Regions from separate parts of the Delftia sp. WY8 genome, predicted to be linked through region 1. Evidence: predicted binding sites of a transcription regulator. Region 1 holds the regulator's gene; the other holds the start of a gene.
What was found. Region 1 encodes FNR, which switches genes on or off when oxygen is low (the NO sensors DNR and NnrR bind a similar motif). Its sites were predicted from a motif close to TTGATNNNNATCAA; they were not measured.
Positions count from the first base shown of each region.

Region 1 (11,228 bases):
GCAGCCTGGCGCCGGGCATCATCACGGGCGGTCTGCTGGCCAGCCTGGGAGTCTTCGCACTGCTGCGTGGCAAGTACCTGGCGCTGTTCTTTGGCGTGTTCATCGGCTACATGGCGCTGCGCATGCTGCGCAGCAACAGCCAGCCCACGGCCACGCGCGCCCTGCCGGGGCCGCTGGGGCTGTACGGCGCGGGTACGGGCCTGGGCTTCATCTCGGGGCTGGTGGGGGCAGGCGGGGCCTTCATCAGCGTGCCCTTCATGATGCGCTGCTCGGTGCCCATGCACATGGCCGTGGGCACCAGCGCGGCGCTGGGCTTTCCGATTGCCGTGGTGAATGCGGCAGGCCTGATCTTCACAGGCGCGGGTGACGCGGGGCGCCCCGAATACTCGCTGGGCTACCTGTGGCTGCCGGCCCTGCTGGCACTGGCCTGCTGCAGCGTGCTGACCGCACCGCTGGGCGCGCGGGCCGCGCACCGGCTGCCCGTGGCCCAGCTCAAGCGGATCTTCGCCACGCTGCTGTTCGGCCTGGCCGCCTACATGCTCTGGAAGGGCTTGAGCGCGGGCAGCTGAGCGCTTGCCACCTGGGCCATTCTCTGCCGGTAGGCGATGGCGCCAATGCCGGCGCGCTGGGCCTGCAGGCATTCGCCGAATTGCTCGCGCGGCAGGCCCGGCGCGCACAGAAAGCCCTGGAAATAGTGGCCCTGCATGCGGTGGATGGCCGTCAGCTGCTCGTGCGTTTCCACGCCCTCGGCCACGATCTCCACGCCCAGCGCCAGACCCAGGCTGATGATGGCGCCGACGATGGCCTGGTCGCCCTCGTCGCTGGGCAGGCCGCGCACGAAGCTCTGGTCGATCTTGATCTTGGAGATGGGCAGCTTCTTCAGATAGGCCAGGTTGGAGTAGCCGGTGCCGAAGTCGTCGATGACCATGCCCACGCCCAGATCGGCGATCTGGCATACGCGCAGCGCCATGTCCTGTGCATCCTGCAGCAGGATGCTTTCGGTCAGCTCCAGCTCCAGCAGATGGGGTTCCAGGCCGTAGCGGCGCAGCAGCTCGGTCACGCGCTCGACAAAGCCCGACTGGCGAAATTCCAGCGCCGAGACGTTGACCGACACCTTGATCGGCATGCCCTGCTTCTGCCAGCGCGCAGCCTCCTGCACCGCCTGCTCCATGACCCAGGCGCCCAGCGTGACGATGTAGCCCGACTCCTCGGCCAGCGGGATGAAGACACCGGGCGAGACCACGCCGAATTCGGGGTCGGTCCAGCGCAGCAGCGCCTCGGCCGCGACGATGCGGTCGCTGTCGATGTGCACCTGGGGCTGGAAGTACACGGCCATGCGGCCATGCTCCAGCGCCTGGCGCATGGCATGCTCCAGCTTCATGCGCGACAGCAGGCCCGCGCTCATTTGCGGCTGGTAGAAGCTGAAATGGCCCCGGCCCCGCTCCTTGACGCGGTACATGGCCGTGTCGGCCTGGCGGATCAGCTCGTCCAGCGTGAGGCCGTCGGCCGGGTACTGGGCCACGCCGATGCTGCACTGCACGGAAAAACCCAGGCCGTCGAGCAGGAAGGGCCGCTCCATCTCCTGCAGGATGCGCCTGGCCACCGCTGCAGCCAGCTCGGCGTTGCAGCCGTGCAGGTAGAGCACGAACTCGTCGCCGCCCAGGCGGCACAGGATGTCTACCGGCCGCATGCAGTCGCTCAGGCGCTGCGCGACCAGCTTGAGCACTCGGTCGCCGAACTGGTGGCCCAGCGAGTCGTTGATGATCTTGAAGCGGTCCAGGTCGATGAACAGGATGCTGAACACCGTGCCGCCTGCGCGTGCGGCCTCGATGGCCGCATCCACGCGCTCCGTGAGATTGAGCCGGTTGGGCAGGCCGGTGAGCGCGTCGCTGTAGGCCAGCTGTTCGATGCGCTGCTGTGCCACGCGCTGCTGGGTGAGGTCGCGCATGAAGCCGATGCTCTGCACCACGTCGCCCTGCGCATTGCGCAGCGGAACCCAGGACAGGCGCACGGCGCAGCGCGCACCGCCGGCCTGGCGCAGCCACAGGTCGCCCTCCCAGAAGCCGCCTTGATGCCACTGTATGCGGGCCAGGTCGCCCAGCGTGTCGGATGGGTCTTCGGCGGCTTCGAACAGCGATTCCACCGTGCGGCCCTGCACGGGCATGCCGCCCAGCAAGCGTTCGCAGGCCGGGTTGGTACGTGCCACGTCCATGTGGCCATCGGCGATGAAGATGCCGTCCAGGCTGGACTCGAAGACCCGCGCAGCCAGCTCCAGGCCCGCCTGGGTCTGGGCCTCGGCCGTGATGTCGCGGAAGGAGAAAATGCGCCCCATGGGCAGGCCCCGGCGCAGCTGGGGCACGGCGCGGCGCTCCAGGATGCGGCCGTCGCGCAGGTCCAGTACGTCGGACGCTTCCATCAGGGGCTGGGCCGACAGCAGCTTCAACTGCTGCGCGTAGGACTCGGCATCGCGCACCTGGCCGGCCAGGTGATCAAGGATGGCCGCGTCGTTGCGGCGCACCAGCAACGCCTCGGGAATTCCCCAGAGCGTGGCGAATCGGTGGTTGAAGGCGCGGATGCGGCCATCGGGATCGCACACCAGGATGGCGTCGGCCGCCGACTCCAGCGTGGCGCGCAACTCGCCCAGCAGGCTTTCGAATTCGGCCTCGTGCAGCGCCTGCTCGCGCCTGTCCAGCATGCTGACCAGGAGCACCTCGCCGTCGAGCGCGCGCACGCGCATCTCCACGGGCGCCAGCTGGCCGTCGGCACGGCGCACCTCGGAAATGAACTGGGCGCCGGCCTGCCAGTTGAAAGGGTCGCTCCAGAACGCCTGCTGCTGCGGCGTGGCGGCCAGCACCTGCACGGGCAATCCCACGGCGGCATCGGTCTCATAGCCGGTGACGGATTCGCTGGCGGCGTTGGCGCGCAGCACCTTCAGGCTGCGGGCATCGATCAGCCACAGCGCCTCCTGCAGTGCATCGAGCAGGCGGGGCCAGGCGCGGTTGAGCGCTTGCTTGTTCAAGACGCCACCTTCGGCGGATCCAATTCCACCGCCCGTTCAAAGTAATAGCAGACACGCCGGCGCGGCGACAGATAGTCCAGCGCGTCGCGCGGCAACTGCGCAGGAGCCACGCCCCGGCGTATGCCCAGCGCGGGAAACAGCTCCAGCGCCAGCACGGGCGCCTGGGCGGCCGGCACGCTGGCGTCATGGACCATCACCGAAGGCTTGAGCGGCCGTGATGCATTGACGGACATGACCATGGCATGGCGCCCATCGGTCAGCTCCACCACCGAGCCCGGCGGGAACACGCCCATCATGCGGATGAAGCCATTGAGCACGGGCGCGGCGAACTTGTCGCGCAGCCGGCTGAACAGCATGGACAGCGCCTCGTGCGGCGTGTGCGGCGTCTGCGCATCGCCGGGATTGCACAGGCGGTCATAGGTGTTGACCAGGGCCAGGATCTGGCCCGTGAGCTCCATGTCCTCGGCCACCAGGCTCAGCGGGAATCCCGTGCCGTCGGCCCATTCATGGTGCTGTGCGATGGCGGTGGTGACCTGGGCCGACAGGCCCATGCGCATGGCGATGGCGACCGATTCACCCACATGGCGCTCGTAGCGGTCGCGCAGCGCGTCGGGCACGGAAGACTCCAGGGCCAGGCCGTGCATGCCTTCGGCGCCGGCCACCGGCTTGCCGGCATCGTGCAGCAGCGCCGCCAGGCCCAGGTCGCGCAGCAGCGCAGCCTCCAGGCCCAGGGCGCGGCCCAGCAGCAGGCCGAGCACGGTCACGTTGACGGCATGCACGCTCTGGTTGCTGCCCACGCCATCGGACAGGAGGTGAATCGCCACGTCCTGCGGGCCGGCCAGTTCGGCCAGGCAGCCGTCGACCAGGGCTTCGGTGGGCATGCGCGCCTGCTCGGGCGCGCTGGCAAGGGTGGTTTCGATGGCCACATAGCCACGCTCCACCTTCTGAAAGCGCGCATTGCAGTCCTCCAGCCGGCCGCGCCAGTTGGGCACGGACAGCAGCAGCGGCGCTGCGGGTGAGGGTTCCTCGGCGGGCTCGGCTGCAGCGGCCGCCACAGCGGGCAGCGGCTGCGGCGGCGGAGTGCGCACCTCGGCCGGCCAGGCGTCGCTTTTGTGCGGAACGCAGCGCACCGCCTCCAGGCCCAGGGATTTCAGGGTCTGGATCTGTGCGCTGGAGGTGATCTTGAAGCTGCTGACCGGAAAGGGATGGTTCAGCCATCCAACATCGAGCTGGACAAACATGCCCGGACGGAGGTCTCGGATATCGATGAGGACGGAATGGTTCACGCGCGGCAACGGCCCCGAGGCTGAAGGAATCGGCAAATGTAAGCCGATGATTCGGGCATTATCTCCAGTTCTGAGGGCCTTGCAGGCAATCCGCGACCCTCAGGACCAAGTCTGTCCCCCGCTGTTGTTCATCGGCACCAGAGACTGGGCTTGTAGATCAGGTCCATCCACAGCGCCCACACGGCCACGCCCACCAGCATCAGGCCGGCCAGCCGCGTGCCCCATTCGGCACGCAGGCCGTTCAGGCGCTGGCGGCCCAGCCGCCACAGCCAGGGGCCGGCCACCAGCCACAGCCCGCTGCCCACGCCAAAGGCCGCCATGGCCGATGCGCCCTGCAAGGGGCCACCGCTGAGCGCGGCGACCAGCACGGCCGAATACAGCAGTCCGCAGGGCATAAGCGCCCAGGCATAGCCCGCCGCCAGCGTGCCGCCAGGGGCGGACACCCAGGGCTGCACGCGCCGCCAGGCGGCGCGGCCCGCAGACTCCAGCCAGGCGGGCTGGCGGGCCTGCACCATCATGGCCAGGCCCCAGGCCATCACGGCGACATGGGTCAGCGTCCAGAACGGCTGCAGCGCCGTGGTCTGGCTGGTGAGCCAGGACAGGCTTTCCATGGCCAGCGCCGAGGCAGCGCCCAGGCTGGCATAGCCGGCCAGCCGCCCGCCATGGAACAGCGCCGTGCGCAGCCACAGCCGGCTTTGCAGTCCATGGACGGCGACCACCTGCCCACCACCCTGTACCGTGCCCTGCCCCGCCCCGCCCGTGACCACGCCGCAGGGCGCGGCGCACATGGCAAGGCAATGGGGCCCGCCGACGAGCCCCATGATCAAAGCGGTCCAGAGCAGCGACAACAGCATGGGGCCTAGATGATCCTCGAAAACCGCGCCCGGTTTTTGTCGGCCTGCAGATATCGGTCAAACAGCATGGCCACGCCACGCACGAAGTACCAGCCCATGGGCGTGACCTGGAATCCCTCGTCGCTGATCTGCACCAGCCCCTTGGCCTGCAGGTCCTGAAGCGCCGCCAGCTCGGGGGCGAAGTACTCGCGAAAGCCCAGCAGCCAGGCCTGCTCCATGGGCTCGAACAGCACGGCGCCCTGGCACATGATGGCCATGATGACGGCGCGCCGCACCAGATCATCGCGCGACAGTGCCAGGCCGCGCACCACGGGCAGGTGGCCGGCGTCGATGGCGTCGTAGTACTCCTCCAGCGTCTTGGCGTTCTGGCTGTAGCTGGCCCCCACCTTGCCGATGGCCGACACGCCCAGCGCAATCAGGTCGCAGTCGGGCTGGGTGCTGTAGCCCTGGAAGTTGCGATGCAGCCGGCCCTGGCGCTTGGCCACGGCCAGCGCGTCCTCGGGCAAGGCGAAGTGGTCCATGCCGACGTAGACATAGCCGCCGTCCATGAAGGCCGCGATGGAGCGCGAGAGCATGGCCAGCTTGTCGGCGCCCTGGGGCAGGTCCTCGGCCGCGATGCGCCGCTGCGGCTTGAAGCGCTCGGGCAGGTGGGCATAGGCATAGAGCGCGATACGGTCGGGCCGCAGCGCATTGACCTGGGCCAGCGTGCGCTCGAAGGACTCGGGCGTCTGCTTGGGCAGGCCGTAGATCAGGTCCACGTTGATGGAGGCAAAGCCCAGCTGCCGTGCCGCTGCCACCAGCGCGAACACCTGCTCGGCCGGCTGCACGCGGTGCACGGCGATCTGCACCTGTTCGTCGAAGTCCTGCACGCCGAAGCTCAGGCGGTTGAAGCCCAGCTCCTTGAGCACGGCCAGGCGTTCGACGCTGACGGTGCGCGGATCGACCTCGATGGAGTATTCGCCGCCCGGCTCCAGCTTGAAATGCTCGCGCAGCAGGGCCATCAGCGTGCGCAGCTCATCGTCCGAGAAGAAGGTGGGCGTGCCGCCGCCCAGGTGCAACTGGCTGACGGCCTGGCCCTTGCCGCAATGGGCCGTGTGCAAGGCCATCTCGCGCGCCAGGTAGTCCAGGTAGACGGCAGCGCGATCGTGGTGGCGCGTCACGATCTTGTTGCAGGCGCAGTAGTAGCACAGCGACTCGCAGAACGGCACATGCACATACAGCGACAAAGGCATGGCTCGCGCTGCGGTACTCGATTTGCGGTGTTCAAGTGCCAGGATATAGTCTTCAGCACCGAAAGCCTCCACGAAACGATCGGCCGTGGGGAACGAGGTGTATCGGGGCCCCGGTACGTCGAAGCGACGCAGCAGCTCTGGGGTGACAGCGGTCATGGGTTTTTTCCTCTAATGTCGTCCACTGTGCCGCAGCCCATTGGCCGCGTCCTTGACTCATATCAAGAGTTGTTCGCGGCAGTGCTGCGACAATTTGATCCAACTCATCGCCATCCACGAGGTCACCGCCGGCGCACTGCTGCGCCGCTGATGTTTACTCCATGAACCTTCAGACCATCAAAGCATCCTGTTCCAATTGCAACCTGCGCGAGCTGTGCATGCCCATGGGCCTGGATGCCGAGCAGATGCAGCGCATCGACGACATCGTGGCCACGCGCCGCAAGGTCAAGCGCGGCGGCCTGCTGTTTCGCAACGGTGAGTCCTTCACCTCGCTGTACGCCATCCGCACGGGCTTCTTCAAGACCTGCGTGGCCACCGAGGACGGGCGCGACCAGGTCACGGGCTTTCAGATGGCCGGCGAGATCATCGGCCTGGATGGCATCGTCAACGACCACCACACCTGCGATGCGGTCGCGCTGGAAGACGCCGAGGTCTGCGTCATGCCCTTCGACAAGCTGGAGGACCTGTCGCGCGAGGTCACGGCCCTGCAAAACCATGTGCACAAGGTCATGAGCCGCGAGATCGTGCGCGAGCACGGCGTGATGCTGCTGCTGGGCAGCATGCGTGCCGAGGAGCGCCTGGCCGCCTTCGTGCTCAACCTGGTGCAGCGCCTGCACGCCCGGGGCTTTTCCAAGTCGGAACTGGTGCTGCGCATGACGCGCGAGGAAATCGGCAGCTACCTGGGCCTGAAGCTGGAGACGGTGAGCCGCACCTTCTCGAAGTTTGCCGAAGAAAACATCATCGAGGTGCGCCAGCGCCATCTGCGCATCCTGGACACGGACGCGCTCAAGCGCATCGTCAACAGCCAGCAGTGCCAGTGAGGCCGCAAGGCCCCGCCCCCCGGCAATGAACAAGGCCCGCGATCGCGGGCCTTGTTCATTGCCATTGCAGTGCACGCAGGTTCAATCGCGCCCCAGGCCCTGCATGGCCAGATTTGGGTCCGGCTCGGAGACCACGCCGTCGTTGAGATCGTGCGTGGAGCGTCCCAGCATGGTGGTCATGAGGCTGGACAGCATGGTCACGCCCCAGAAGGCGAAGAAGGCCAGCGTGTAGATTCCCTGCCGCGACCAGCCCAGGTCGCCGAGCCAGTGCAGCTCCAGCGGGTCCACGAAGGCGAATACCAGCATCTCCATCACGGCGGCGGCCAGAAAGGCCGGCCAGGCAATCCACATCCAGCGTTGGGCCAACATCAGCGATCTCCTTGAGCTGTCGAGGGGTGGCTTTCATTGTGCGCGCCGCCCGCGCACCGTGCCAAGCCCTGCGCACCCTGCACTGCCTGTAGGAAACCCTTGGCCCTCGCGCATGCTGGAGATGCCATCCACCATGCAAAAAGGCCGCGACTGCGGCCTTGTGCACGGCATTTTCCTGCGTTCAGCGGTCCGTGGGATGGTCCTGCGCGGGCGTGGCCGCGTGGTTGCGGCCGGTGACCGCGGGCGCCAGGCTCTTGGGCACTTCGCGCACGCCATCGGCACGCTCGTTGATGGTGATGCCATTGCGGTAATAGTCAGGATCGATCACGGGATCGGCGCCATTGATCGCAATGACGGCCGTGACCACGCCAGCCACCACGACGGCGGCCGGGCCGGCCACCACGAGCCAGACATGGGCGAACTTCCACCAGGGCTTGCCGGCGTCCGGATGCGAAGGGGCCGTGGCGGGCGCGGAGACTGCGGGACTGGAAGACATGGATAACCTCTTTCTTTCAAACAGCCGGCGCAGCCTGGGCGGCGCCGGCCAGACATATCACCGGGGCACCAGGAAGACGGCCTTTTCGGACGCGCGTCCCGCGCCTGAATGCACGGCATCGATATCGAAGAATACGGTGTGCGAGCCCGGCTCGGCGGAACCGTAGGGAATCTGCAGCCGCGCCGCAATGCCGCGCGTCTCGGCAGGGCCGACCTCTACCTCCTGCTCGGACGCCAGCTCCAGCCCGTCGAGGCCATGGGCGCTGATGCGGTAGCGCTGGGCCTGCTCGGTGGCATTCATGATCTGCAGGCGGTAGACATTTTCCAGCTTGCCGCCCGCGACGATGCGCGACAGCGATGCCCGGTCGCGTATCACGTCGACCTTGACCGACTGGCGCAGCGCCAGGCTCACGATCATGGCCATGCTCAGGCCGATCAGCACGGCCGAGTAGACCAGTACGCGCGGACGGAAGATGCGGCGCAGCACCTGGGCCCGCCGCCACATGCCGGCCATGGCGTTCTGCGTGGTCAGCCGGATGAGGCCGCGCGGATACTCCATCTTGTCCATGATGGAATTGCAGGCGTCTATGCACAGACCGCAGCCTATGCATTCGTACTGCAGGCCGTTGCGGATGTCGATGCCCACGGGGCAGACCTGCACGCACATCTTGCAGTCGATGCAGTCGCCCAGGCCCTGGGCCTTGTAGTCAACCTTCTTGGTGCGCGGCGCGCGCGGCTCGCCCCGGCCCGTGTCGTAGCTGACGATCATGGTGTCGCGGTCGAACATGGCGCTCTGAAAGCGCGCATAGGGGCACATGTACTTGCAGACCTGCTCGCGCATGTAGCCGGCGTTGCCATAGGTGGCGAAGCCGTAGAACAGCACCCAGAAGACCTGCCAGCTGCCCTGCAGCGCCAGCAGCTCGCCGCCCAGCTCGCGGATGGGCACGAAGTAGCCCACGAAGGTGAAGCCGGTCCACAGGGCAATGGCAATCCACAGCAACTGCTTGAGCGACTTCTTCCAGAGCTTTTCAAAAGTCCAGCCGTTCTTGTCCAGGCGCATGCGCGCGCTGCGGTCGCCCTCGACCTTGCGCTCCACCCACATGAAGATTTCGGTGTAGACCGTCTGCGGGCAGGAAAAGCCGCACCACAGGCGACCGGCCACGGCCGTGAACAGGAACAGCGCCAGCGCCGAGATGATCAGCAGGCCCGCCAGGTAGATGAAATCCTGCGGGTACAGCACCAGCCCGAACAGGTAAAAGCGCCGCGCACCCAGGTCGAACAGCACCATCTGGCGCTGCCCCCATTCCAGCCAGGGCAGGCCATAGAAAACCAGTTGGGTGAGAAACACCAGAGCCCATCGCCAGCGTGCGAAGACACCGCTGATGGAGCGCGGGTAGACCTTCTTCTCGGACTCGAACATCGACACCAGCTGGCCCGGGTCCGGGTCGGCAGGCGTGATCGGAATGACTTTGCGGGGAGGCTTCCCGGCATCATCCCCGTTCTCGGGCTTCATGGTGGGTTCCTTGGTTTTTTGGAATATCTGAAAACTCAAAAGGCAAAAAGGCGGCGCCGCAGCGCCGCCCCCTGTCCTTATTGACGGACTGCGCCGTCTTTGTGCGACATGCCCCAGACATAGGAGGCAAGCACCGCGATCTGCGCCTCGGTCAGCTTGTCCTTCTGGGCAGGCATCTCGTTGTGCTTGCCGTTGTTGATCATGGCCGTGATGGCGGCCTCGCCCCAGCCGTGCAGCCAGATGTCATCGGTCAGGTTGGGCGCGCCCAGGGCCTGGTTGCCCTTGCCGTCCATGCCATGGCAGGCGGCGCAGGCCGTGAACTTGGACTTGCCCAGCGAAGCCTTGAGCGAGTCGTGCGGGCTGCCCGACAGGCTCAGCACATAGTGCGAGAGGTTGCGCACATCGTCGGGCGTGCCGACGGCAGCGGCCATGGGCGGCATGATGCCGATGCGGCCCGCCGTGATGGTTTCCCTGATCTTGTCGGGCGTGCCGCCATGCAGCCAGTCGCCATCGGTCAGGTTGGGGAAGCTCTTGCCGCCGCGTGCATCCGAGCCGTGGCACTGCGCGCAGTTGTTCATGAACAGGCGCTCGCCGATGGCCATGGCCTGGGGGTCCTTGGCCATGTCTTCGGTGCTCATGCTCGTGAACTTGGCGTACAGCGGCTCCAGGTCCGCGCGGGCCTTGGCCATCTCGTTTTCATAGGCGCCCAGCTGCGTCCAGCCCAGCTTGCCCGCGAACGAGCCCAGGCCCGGATAGGCCGCCAGGTAGGAGAAGCCGAACACCGAGGTGATGATGAACAGCCACATCCACCACTTGGGCATGGGGTTGTTCAGCTCGCGCAGGTCCTCGTCCCAGACGTGGCCCGTGGTGTTGTCGGCCGAGGGGACCACCTTCTTGCGTGCGGTGAGATACAGCAGCAGCAGGCAGCCGATGATGCCGCCCAGCGTGATCGCCGTGACATAGATCGACCAGAAGTTGTTTACGAAATCGCTCATGGGAAGTTCTCGTTCTGGTGGAGGGACTCAGTCTTGCTCGAACGGCAGCTGGGCGGCCTCTTCGAAACGGGCCTGGTTGCGGCGGGCGAACGCCCACCACCAGATACCGATGAAGCAGGCCAGAGAGGCCAGCGTGGCCACGATGCGCATGGTGGTGATGTCCATGTCGCTCTCCTTTACTTGACCGAACGGCCCAGCACCTGCAGGTAGGCGATGACGGCGTCCATTTCCGTCTTGCCCTTGACCTGCTCGGCGGCGCCGCTGATTTCCTCGTCGCTGTAGGGCACGCCCACCTTGCGCAGCGCGCTCATGTGCTGGGCGACCACGGTGTCATCCACCTTGTTCTTCTCCAGCCAGGAGTAGGCAGGCATGTTGGACTCGGGCACCACGTCGCGCGGGTTGTTCAGGTGGATGCGGTGCCATTCGTC
Region 1 covers NZ_CP049795.1:1,074,559-1,085,786, forward strand. The annotation lists gene G4D77_RS04815 (sulfite exporter TauE/SafE family protein) at 1-569, shown strand, start outside; gene G4D77_RS04820 (bifunctional diguanylate cyclase/phosphodiesterase) at 533-3,019, opposite strand; gene G4D77_RS04825 (cyclic di-GMP phosphodiesterase) at 3,016-4,260, opposite strand; gene G4D77_RS04830 (sulfite exporter TauE/SafE family protein) at 4,434-5,159, opposite strand; gene hemN (oxygen-independent coproporphyrinogen III oxidase) at 5,165-6,547, opposite strand; gene fnr (fumarate/nitrate reduction transcriptional regulator Fnr) at 6,709-7,428, shown strand; gene G4D77_RS04845 (hypothetical protein) at 7,510-7,797, opposite strand; gene G4D77_RS04850 (FixH family protein) at 7,979-8,293, opposite strand; gene ccoG (cytochrome c oxidase accessory protein CcoG) at 8,351-9,805, opposite strand; gene ccoP (cytochrome-c oxidase, cbb3-type subunit III) at 9,883-10,800, opposite strand; gene G4D77_RS04865 (cbb3-type cytochrome oxidase subunit 3) at 10,828-10,965, opposite strand; gene ccoO (cytochrome-c oxidase, cbb3-type subunit II) at 10,977-11,228, opposite strand, start outside.

Region 2 (11,228 bases), 2.6 Mb from region 1:
ATTCGCGGATGCGCGGGATCATCTCCCAGTAGGCGGGCGGGCGGTAGCCATCGAGCTTGGTGCGGGCATGAACGACGATTTCGCAGGCACCGCCGGCCTGCATGGCCTGGGCGCATTCGGTCATCAGGGCGGTGTCGTTGAAGCCCAGCCGCATCTTGGCCGACACGGGCATGGCCGCTGGCACGGCGGCACGCACGGCGCCCACCACGCGCGCAATCTGTTCCGGGTCCTGCAGCAGCGCAGCGCCGCCGCCGTGGCGGTTGACCACCTTGGCCGGGCAGCCGAAGTTCAGGTCGATGCCCTCCGGCCCCAGGCGCGCCAGATTGGCCGCGTTGGCCGCCATGCTGTCCGGGTCCGATCCCAGCAACTGGGCCCGCACGGGCACCCCCGCCAGCGTCCGGCTGCCATTGTTCAATTCCGGCATGGTGCGCAGGAATACCTTGTCGGGCAGCAGCGTCCCCGTGACGCGGATGAACTCAGAGACGCAGCGGTCCGCACCGCCCACGCGCGTGAGCACATCGCGCAGCACGAAATCAAGCAAGCCCTCCATGGGCGCCAGCAACAGTCTCATCAGCTGTGTTCCGGGGCCTGCAGCCCCGTCTTCCTGTTACAGATCAAACAATATTCCTGCGGCCCGTATTGGCCGCCTGCCCCTTCGAATCGCCCCTCATCAAGGCGGCGGCAGGCGATTGTGCCCTTGCCGCAGCAAGTTGCACCGGACCAGTTGTCATGGCTTTTTCACGCCACGGTCATTCATGTAACGTGCAATCGGGGCTTGTCGGACTCCCCTGCCCCAACCATGCTGCTGCAAAAAACCGCCAAGGCCCTTGAAGAGCTGCAGCCCGGCCGGCGCAGCCTGCCGCTGCGCGAGCGCTCGGTGCTGCTGATGGCCGATGGCCGCACCGAGGAGCAGCTGCAGCAGGTGCTGGGTGCCCAGGCCAGGGAGCTGGTACAGCAGCTGATAGACAGCGGCCATCTTCAGCGCCTGGCCGGCAATGCCATCGAAACATCGCCCCAGCCGCAGCCCCCCGCGATGGCGCCAGCCGCTGCCAGGCAACCCGCTTCACCAGGCCCTGCCGCCACGCTGAATCTGGCCGGCACACGCATGTATCTGTTCGACCTGTGCGAGCGCATGTTCGCCAACCGCCATGAGGACAAGGCCCAGGTGCTGCGCCATCTGCTGCGCGAAGCGCGCGACCTGGCGGCCCTGCAGGCCGCCGCCTTGCAGCTGCTGCAGACCGTGCAGGAGCATGCCGGCAACGAGCGCGCGGATGCGCTGCGCGAGCGGCTGCAGCATCTGCTGCCCCAGCAGGCAAACGAGTCAATGGCAGCGCAAGGCGCCTGACCGGGATGAAAGCGTGGGTGCCGGCGATCAGCGAGGCGCCAGGCGCCACAGCGAGGTGACTTCGGCAGCGCGTGCGGCGTGCAGCGGATCGACAGCGTCCGCAGCCTTCCCATGGCGCGGGCGGATGTCCTCTCGGCCCAGGACCTGCAGGCCAGCGGCCTCGATCCACTCCAGCAATTGCTCGCGCGAGCGCAGTTGCAGATGCTCGGCCAGATCCGACAGGATCAGCCAGCCTTCGCCGCCCGGCAGCAGATGCGCTGCAAGGCCTTGCACAAAGCTGCGCAGCATGCGGCTGCCTTCGTCGTAGACGGCCTGCTCCAGCAGGGAGCTGGCCTTGCCCGGCAACCACGGTGGATTGCAGACCACCAGGGCGGCCCGGCCTTCGGTGAACAGGTCTGCCTTGCGCAGGCTCACGCGCTGCGCCAATCCCAGTCGCTGCAGGTTGTCCTGCGCACAGGCCAGGGCCCGGTCGCTCAGGTCGGTGGCCACCACCTGCCGCACGCCACGGTGCAGCAAGAGAGCGGAAAGCACACCCGTGCCCGTGCCGATATCCCAGACTGCGGCATCGGCCTGCTGGGCTGCGGCCGGCAGGGGCGCCTGCGCCACCAGATCCAGGTACTCGCCGCGCACCGGGGAGAACACGCCGTAGTGCGGATGAATGCTGAACTCCGGCATGCCCGGCACAGCCAGGGCCACGCCCTTCTTGCGCCACTCATGCGCGCCCAGCGCGCCCAGCAGTTCACGCAAGGGAACGATGACGCTGCGCGCACCCTGATCGGCGGGAATGTCGCCCCAGGCCTCGCGGCAGGCCTCGCTCCAGTCCGGGGCGCGGCGCAGGGCGCAATGCCAGCTGGCATCGAGCTCGATCATCACGCTGGACAGAATGCGTGCCCGCTGCGCCAGCGCCTGGCGGTGCAGGTGGAAGGCATGGGGAAAGACAGGCTTGGCGTCTTCCTTGCCGGCCCGCCGATGGCGAGCCTTGGCGGACGTCTCACGTGCAGGCTTGTCCAGGCGGCGGCCCAGCGCCGACAGCAATTGCCTGGCATTCTGGAAATCGCCGCGCCACAGCATCGCCTGGCCTTCGCAGGCCAAGCGGTAGGCGCTGTCGGCAGACAGGCTGTCGTCGGCGATGACGATGCGGCGCGGTGCGGTCATGGTGCTGTCCGCGCGCCACAGCGCTGCCTGCGTGGCCTCGTTCTCCTGCCATTGCAGCAGGGACCAGTTCTGGGAAGAGGACAAGGCCTGCTGCTCCGTGAGTGATTTAGGGGGAAAGCGGGTCGGAGACCCGATCAGTTCAGTGCGCGCTTGAGCCGCACTTCCTCGATCTTGAGACCGCCCACCTGGGCCGTCTTGGCGGTGGACATTTCGCGCTTGAAGCCGGCGAGCTCGTGAAAGCGCAGCGCGCGTTCATTGCGCAGCGGCACCCACGACGTGACATTGGTGCAGCCTTCTTCAAGCAGGCCGTCGCGTGCGGCGTCCCACAGGGCTACGCCCACACCCTGATTCCAGTGGGTAGGTGCAGCATAGATGGCCCAGATTTCACCGGTGGTCTGGCGCGACTTCTCATCGCGCGAGCGGTCGAAGCCGACGAAGCCGACGATCTTGTCGCCATCGATGGCGACCTGAACCTGGGGCTCGCAAAATTCAATGGCTTCGCGCCAATAGGCCTGGCGTTTTTCTACCGACGACATGCTCTTGAGCTGGTCATCGGGAACCAGACCTCGGTAAGCCTCCATGGCGGAAGCAGTATGGATCTGGGCAATCGCTTTTGCATCGCGGAGAGTGGCTGGACGAACCTGGATACTAGACATGGAAAAACCGAAACGAAAACAGGTGAAAATAGAAGGGCGTGATTTTCACCGGAATCGCGCTTTTTGCGTGCATCGAGCCCCTTAGCCATGCACGCAAGTACGGCTGTGCTCGTTTTCTTGCCCTCGGCTATCGGATGTGCTATGTGCTCTTCAAAAAAGAGCAGCTAGTGCATGCAACACAAGGCTCGCCAAGGAATCAGTTGACAATTACTCACGATGCAGGCATGCCCGGCAACACGCCCGATCGAGCCCTTGCTCACAGCCAGCGGCGCATCAGTTCCATGATGCGATCGAACTTCGCACCATAGGGCGGATACAGCATGGCGGCCCCTGACCAGCGCGACTGCACGAACACCGCCTTCTGATGGCTCAGCCGCGCAAAGCCCTGCTCCGAATGATAGGCACCCCAACCGCTGTCGCCCACGCCACCGAAGGGCAGGTTCTCGTGCGCGAAGTGCAGCAGGGTGTCATTGACCGTCACCCCGCCGCTGATGGTGCGTGACAGCACCGCATCACGCACCTTCTCGTCGCGGCCGAACCAGTACAGCGCCAGCGGCCTGGGCCCGGCATTGATGGCCGAGACCACGTCGTCCAGCCTGTCGTAGCTGATCACGGGCAGGATGGGGCCGAAGATCTCCTCCTGCATGAGCTGCATCTGGCTGGTGGCATTGAAGACCAGGGCCGGTGCCATCTGGCGCTCCACGGCATCACCCCAGGCCATGTCCGCCCCCTCCTGGCTGGCGCCGCCGTCCTCCATCCATTCGACATGGGCGCCCATGCCCTGGGCCTGGCGCAGCATCTGCCGCAGGCGGGCCAAGTGGCGCTTGGTGAGGATGGCGGCATAGTCCGGGTTGCCGGCAAAGCGCGGGAACAGCCGCTGCGCGGCGGCGCGAAAGGCCTCGGCGAATTCGGCCTCCTGTCCATGCGGCAGCAGCACGTAGTCGGGGGCAATGCAGGTCTGGCCTGCGTTGACGAGCTTGCCATGTGCGATCTTGAGCGCCGCCTCCTTCAGGTCGCAGTCGGTGGAGACGATGCAGGGCGACTTGCCGCCCAGTTCCAGCGTGGTCGGCGTCAGGTGCGCTGCGGCCGCCTGGGCCACGCGCCGGCCCACGGCCGTCGATCCGGTGAACAGCAAGTGGTCGAAGTGCAGGCCCGAGAACTGCGTGGCCACGCTCACATCGCCTTCGATCACGGCGAACTCCTCGGGCGCAAAGAACTGCCCCACCAGCGCGGCCAGTTGCGCCGACGTGTGCGGCGTGAGTTCGCTGGGCTTGAGCATGACGCGGTTGCCCGCTGCCAGGGCCGTGATGGCAGGCCCCAGCGCCAGCTGCACCGGATAGTTCCACGGGGAGATCACCCCCACCACGCCCAGCGGCTGGCGCTCTATCCACCCCCGGCCCGGCATGAGTATCAGCGGCGTGCGCACCCGCTGGCGCCCCGACCAGCGCGCCAGATGGCGCAGCGTGTGCTTGAGCAGGTTGCGCAGCACGAACAGCTCCACCATCTCGGTCAACCGTGGCGAGCGCATGCCGAAGTCGGCCTGCACTGCGGCAGCCAGCACGGGGCCGTGCTCGTCCAGCAGCTTTTGCATGCGCAGCAGCCTCTCGCGGCGCACCAGCAGCGGCACGTCCACCTGCGCCCGGCTGGCCTGGTACTGAAGTTCGAAGACGCGATGAAGATCCATCTGGGTCATAGGGCTCAATGGTAAGAAGACGCGGCAGACGCTCTCATGCTGCACAGGCCGCCTGCGGGTTGGCTGGATACGGCAGCAAGCAGCCAGAACGGCTCGGAGAAAAAAAAGGGAGCCTTGCACGGGCTCCCGAGGGTTACAGACTATACGGGCCGATATGCGCGGCCTGGGCGCGAAGATGCGCAGGCCGCGTAAAGGCTGCAGCAAGACGCTTCAGGGCTCGCGCACTTCACGGGGCTGAACGTCGGTCACCTCGCCCGCTCCCGGCAGCACGCCTGCGCCTGCACCTGCGCGACGGCCACCGCCTTCAGCCGCGCCGTAGGCGCGCTGCGGGCGCTGGGCCATCCACTCGGAGCCGGAGCGGTAGACGGTCTGCCAGCCAGCCCGCGGGCTCATGCGCATGGCCCAGGGCATGACCGGCTGGCCGGTGAGCCTGGCCCACAGCGCCCGCACGGCCCAGACCAGGGCCAGCAGCGCCGCTGCGGTGAGCAGGCTGACAAAGAAGACCAGGCCCACAAGCATCAGCAGGATGCGAACGGCCCAGCGGGTCAGGGTGGCGACGAAATCGTTCAAAGCAAAGCCTTTCTTGGCTGGCCCGGTGCGTCAGGCGGAGTCTGCCGCATCGAACCGGAATACGCCCGGTTCCTGTACCGGGTCCACATGCACCGCAATCGTGCTCTTGGGCGGGAAGCGCCCTTCGAGCAGCAGTTTCGACAACGGATTCTCGATCCGCTGCTGTATCGCGCGCTTGAGCGGCCGGGCCCCGAAAACGGGATCGAAGCCCACCTTGGCCAGTTCGGCCAGTGCCTGGTCGGACACCTGCAGCGCAAGGTCCATTTTCTCCAAACGCCGCTCCAGCAGCTTGAGCTGAATCCTTGCGATCGACTCGATATTCTTCGCGTCGAGCGCGTGGAACACCACGGTCTCGTCGATGCGGTTGAGGAATTCGGGTCGGAAATGGTTCTTGAGTTCCCCCCAGACCGCGTCTTTCACATCATCGTAATCCTCGCCGACCATGGCCTGGATCAGCAAAGAGCCTATGTTGCTCGTCATCACGATGACCGTATTCTTGAAGTCCACGGTGCGGCCCTGGCCGTCGGTCAGCCGGCCGTCGTCCAGTACCTGCAGCAGCACGTTGAAGACGTCGGGATGGGCCTTCTCCACCTCGTCGAGCAGCAGCACGCTGTAGGGCTTGCGGCGAACGGCCTCGGTCAGGTAGCCGCCTTCCTCGTAGCCCACGTAGCCGGGCGGCGCGCCGATCAGGCGGGCCACGGAATGCTTTTCCATGAACTCGCTCATGTCGATGCGCACCAGATGGTCTTCGCTGTCGAACAGGAAGCCGGCCAGCGCCTTGCACAGCTCGGTCTTGCCCACGCCCGTGGGGCCCAGGAACAGGAAGGAACCGGTGGGCCGGTTGGGATCGGACAGGCCCGAGCGCGAACGGCGGATGGCGTTGGCCACGGCCGAGATGGCCTCGTCCTGGCCGACGACGCGGTCATGCAGCCGGTCTTCCATGCGCAGCAGCTTGTCCTTCTCGCCCTGCATCATCTTGGCCACGGGAATGCCCGTGGCACGGCTGACCACCTCGGCAATCTCCTCGGCGCCCACATGGGTGCGCAGCAATCTGTGGGCGGGCGCACCGCCCTGCCCCTGCTCGCTGGCCTGGGCTTCGTTGAGCTGCTTTTCCAGCGAGGGCAGCTTGCCGTACTGCAGCTCGGCCACCTTGTTGAAGTCGCCCTTGCGCTTGAGCTCGTCGATCTGGATACGGATCTGGTCGATCTCCTTGCGGATCTGCTCGGAGCCCTGGGCGCTGGCCTTCTCGCTCTTCCACACGTCTTCGAGGTCGGCGTACTCGCGCTCCAGGCTGCCGAGTTCTTCCTCGATCAGTTGCAGGCGCTTTTGCGAGGCCTCGTCCTTTTCCTTCTTCATGGCCTCGCGCTCGATCTTGAGCTGGATCATGCGGCGCTCGAGCTTGTCCATGACCTCGGGCTTGGAGTCGATCTCGATCTTGATCTTGGCCGCAGCCTCGTCGATCAGGTCGATGGCCTTGTCGGGCAGGAAGCGGTCGGTGATGTAGCGGTGGCTCAGCTCGGCCGCGGCCACGATGGCCGGGTCGGTGATGTCCACGCCGTGGTGGGCCTCGTAGCGCACCTGCAGGCCGCGCAGGATGGCGATGGTGTCCTCGACCGAGGGCTCCTCGACCAGCACCTTCTGGAAGCGCCGCTCCAGCGCCGCATCCTTTTCGATGTACTTGCGGTATTCATCGAGCGTGGTCGCACCGATGCAGTGCAGCTCGCCGCGCGCCAGGGCCGGCTTGAGCATGTTGCCCGCGTCCATGGCGCCGTCGGCCTTGCCGGCACCGACCATGGTGTGGATCTCGTCGATGAACAGGATGATGCGCCCCTCTTCCTGGGCCACTTCCTTGAGCACGGACTTCAGGCGTTCCTCGAAGTCGCCGCGGTACTTGGCGCCGGCCAGCAGGCCCGCCATGTCCAGCGACAGCACGCGCTTGTTCTTGAGGCTTTCGGGCACCTCGCCGGCCACGATGCGCTGGGCCAGGCCCTCGACAATGGCGGTCTTGCCCACGCCGGGCTCGCCGATGAGCACGGGGTTGTTCTTGCTGCGGCGCTGCAGCACCTGGATGGAGCGGCGGATTTCGTCGTCGCGACCGATCACCGGATCCAGCTTGCCGATGCGCGCGCGCTCGGTCAGGTCCATGGTGTATTTCTTGAGGGCCTCGCGCTGGCCTTCGCCTTCGGCGCTGTCCATGGTCTGGCCGCCGCGCACGGCGTTGATGGCCGACTCCAGGCTGGAGCGCGTCACGCCGCTTTCCTTGAGCAGTTGGCCCGCACGCGTGGAGGCGCCGCTGCTGTCGGTCAGCGCCAGCAGGAACAGCTCGCTGGCAATGAACTGGTCGCCGCGCTTGAGGGCTTCCTTCTCGGTCGCCTGCAGCAGCCGGCCCAGCTCGGAGCCGACCTGCACCTGGTCCTGGTGCTGCACGCGCGGCAGGTCTGCCAGGGCCTTCTCGGCCGCGGCCTGCAGTTGGCCCACGTTGGCGCCGGCGCGCTGCAAGAGCGAGCGCGGACCATCGTCCTGGCGCAGCAGCGCCACGAGCAGGTGCAGGGGTTCGATATTGGATTGGTCACCGCCCAGGGCCAGCGTTTGCGCGTCGGCCAGGGCTTCCTGGAACTTGGTTGTCAGTTTGTCGATTCGCATGGTGTTTCTTTTCGCTCCTGAAACAGGGTCATTGCGATTTATCTGATACCGGCAGGGCAAATTTCAAGCCATGCCCGGCCCGCAAGGACAGACGCTTGCGCCAGATCAAGGCCGGCGAGGCCGGCCATCCTTCTCAAGCATTGCGCTGAAAGATCGAGAACTGCGTAGGCGTAACGCCCAAATGCGCCCGGAAGCTGCGCACCAGGTGGCTGGCGCTGGAAAAGCCGCAATCCAGCGCCAGCTCGGCCAGCGGCGGCACGTTGCGCGCAGACAGGGCGCGCCGTGCCCGGGCCAGGCGCTGCTGCAGCACCCATTCGTGCACCGTGCAGCCCATGCTCTGGCGGAACATGCGCGCGAAATGGAATTCCGAGAGGCAGGCCTGTCTCGCCAGTGCCGGCAGCGACACGGCCTTGGAGTCATGCAGATGCGCCTCGATATGGGCAAGCACCCTGCGCCGCACGGCCGCAGAGAGCCCGCCCAGCGGCCGCTGCAGCGCCTGCACCTGGCGCGGCGTGGCGGACTGCAGCACCAGCCGGTCCACCAGCTGCTGGCCAATGGCATCGGCCGCCAGTTGCTGCTGCGGGTCCTGCCAGTCCAGCTGCATCAGCGCACGGGCACCGGCGTGGAAGGCCTGATCGTCCCCGTAGATCTGCGCACGCAAGGTGCGTGAGCGGGGCTCGGCATCCAGCATTCGGACCACGCGCCCCGCCCAGGCCAGGTCGGACACATACAGGTGCAGGAACTGCACGGGCGAGCGCACCAGCCAGTGCGATTCGTCCTCTGGCGTGAAGATGCAGATGCGCCCCGGCGCCCCCATGGCCTCGGGCCGCGCCTTGAGCTGCGAGCCCTCGCCGCCGGCCAGGTAGACCGACAGCGTGTGGTGGCCTGGCTGGCAGTAGCGCACCTCGTCGTCCACATTGGCCCAGACGGCCAGCTCCACCCCCTCGCTCAGGCGCACGCGCCGCTGCAGCCGGGCCTTGGAGCGTGACAGCACCTGGCACAGGTGGCTGGAGGGCAGCTCGGGCAGCGGCGTGGGCGTCATGGCAGCGATTGTGGTCCCGCAGCCATACCGACGCATGGCGCCAGGCCATCAAACCGCAGGAATCTGCCATGCCCGCCCAGCCTGCGGCGCCATCATCACCGGCCATGACTGCCACCCTCTATGCCCTGGTCGTGCTGATCTGGGGTTCGACCTGGATCGCCCTGAAGCTGCAGCTGGGCGCCGTGCCCGTGGAGCTGTCCATTGCCTACCGCTTTGCGCTGGCCGCCGTGCTGATGTTCGCCTGGCTGGCCTGGTCGCGCCAGCTGCGCGTGCCCCGCGGCCCGGCGCTGCCGCGCGTGCTGGCCCAGGGCCTGTGCCTGTTCAGCTTCAACTTCGTGTGCTTCATGCATGCCAGCGAGACGCTGGCCAGCGGCCTGGCCGCCGTGGTGTTCTCCAGCGCCAATCTCTGGAACGCGCTGCTGGCGCGCATCATCCACGGCCGCAGGCTGGCGCCCCATGTGCTGGCCGGCAGCCTCTTCGGCCTTGCAGGCCTGGTGGCGCTGTTCTGGCCCGAGCTGCGAGAAGGCCGGCATGCCAGCCTGCCCGGCCTGGGCTGGGCCGTGCTGGGCACGCTGTGCTTTTCCTGCGGGAACATGCTGTCGGCCTCGCTGCAGTCCATGGGCTGGCGGCCGGCCCAGACCAATGCCTGGGGCATGCTGGCCGGCACGCTGCTGCTGACAGGCTATGCGCTGGTGGCAGGCCTGCCCTGGCGCTTCGATGCCAGCTGGACCTATGTGGGCTCCTGGCTGTACCTGGCCATTCCGGGCTCGGTGATCGCGTTCACGGCCTACCTGACCCTGGTCGGGCGCCTGGGCCCCGAGAAGGCGGCCTATGCGACGGTGCTGTTCCCCATCGTTGCGCTCAGTATCTCGGCACTTTTCGAAGGCTATGTGTGGACGCCGCTGGCCGTGGGTGGCCTGCTGCTGGTGATGTTCGGCAACCTGCTGGTGTTCCGGCCGCCGTAATGGTTGCGGGGTGCCGCACTGCGCAGGGCCTGAAGCGTCAGCTCACTGGCGCCAGCGCGCCAGCGCCTCTTCGTCGCTGACGCGCGCATCCACCCAGCGCGCGCCCTCGGGCGTCTGTTCCTTTTTCCAGAAAGGCGCCAGCGACTTGAGGTAGTCCATGATGTATTCGCAGGCTTGGAAGGCCATGCCCCGGTGCGATGCGGTGACGGCCACGAGCACGATCTGGTCCATGGGCTGCAACGGGCCGATGCGGTGGATGACGCGCGCGCCATGGATGCCGAAGCGCTGCACGGCCTCGTCGATGATGGCCTCGATGGATTTCTCGGTCATGCCCGGGTAGTGCTCCAGCTCCATGCTGGCCACGGTGGCGCCCTCGTTGCGGTCGCGCACGGTGCCGATGAAGCTGCAGACCGCCCCCACGCGGGCGTCGCCGGAGCGCAGGGCGGCGAGTTCGGCCGATACGTCGAAATCCTCGGTCTGGATGGATACACGGGCTGCTTGCATGCCCGCATTGTCGCAGGCCGGTGACGCGCCAGAAGGCGATGAACGCGGTAGCATTGCCCTCCCCCGCCCCCAGCGCTTTTTTGCTGCGGCGGGCCACGCATGGCCACACTCACGATCACCACCCCCGAATACACGCTCTATCCCTCGCCGCGCAACGAGCAGCGCGTGGTCTACGAGCACCAGCTGTTCGTGCCCCATCCCTACACCATCATCCACCTGCCCGACTACGGCTTTCGCGGCAAGGCCACGCTGTTTGCAGCCCACCGGCTGGGCGACGGCAAGATGGGCCAGCTGGTGAGCTGCGAGCTGGCCGAAGACATCGCACGCTTCGAACGCCTGTTCGAACCCGATTGAGGCGCGCCATGGACGAGACCAGCCAGATACAGCCGCCGCCGAGCTTTGCCGCCCTGTATGCCGACCGGCACGGCCGGCTCAAGGCATCCATTGCAGACGTGGTCGGACGTTATGAACTGTGCGAGGACCTGGCCAGCCACCTGGTCGAGCAGGCACAGACGCTTTACCACTCGGGCAATTCTTCGGAGCAAGGCGTGCTGCTGGGCATGCACGCCGGCCTGGCTGCCGAAGGCTCCATCGTCAGCCCCGGCGAGGCACGCTGGATCGTGCAGCGCCTGGCCGAGCTGCTGGAGTGGCAGGC
Region 2 covers NZ_CP049795.1:5,208,283-5,219,510, reverse strand. The annotation lists gene G4D77_RS23985 (tRNA dihydrouridine synthase) at 1-571, opposite strand, end outside; gene G4D77_RS23980 (hypothetical protein) at 800-1,345, shown strand; gene G4D77_RS23975 (N5-glutamine methyltransferase family protein) at 1,373-2,584, opposite strand; gene G4D77_RS23970 (GNAT family N-acetyltransferase) at 2,635-3,156, opposite strand; gene G4D77_RS23965 (aldehyde dehydrogenase family protein) at 3,413-4,849, opposite strand; gene G4D77_RS23960 (hypothetical protein) at 5,060-5,419, opposite strand; gene clpB (ATP-dependent chaperone ClpB) at 5,450-8,062, opposite strand; gene G4D77_RS23950 (AraC family transcriptional regulator) at 8,196-9,104, opposite strand; gene G4D77_RS23945 (DMT family transporter) at 9,209-10,069, shown strand; gene moaE (molybdopterin synthase catalytic subunit MoaE) at 10,112-10,573, opposite strand; gene G4D77_RS23935 (hypothetical protein) at 10,673-10,927, shown strand; gene G4D77_RS23930 (hypothetical protein) at 10,936-11,228, shown strand, end outside.
Region 2: the regulator FNR is predicted to act here: its motif matches at 8,158-8,171, upstream of clpB (ATP-dependent chaperone ClpB).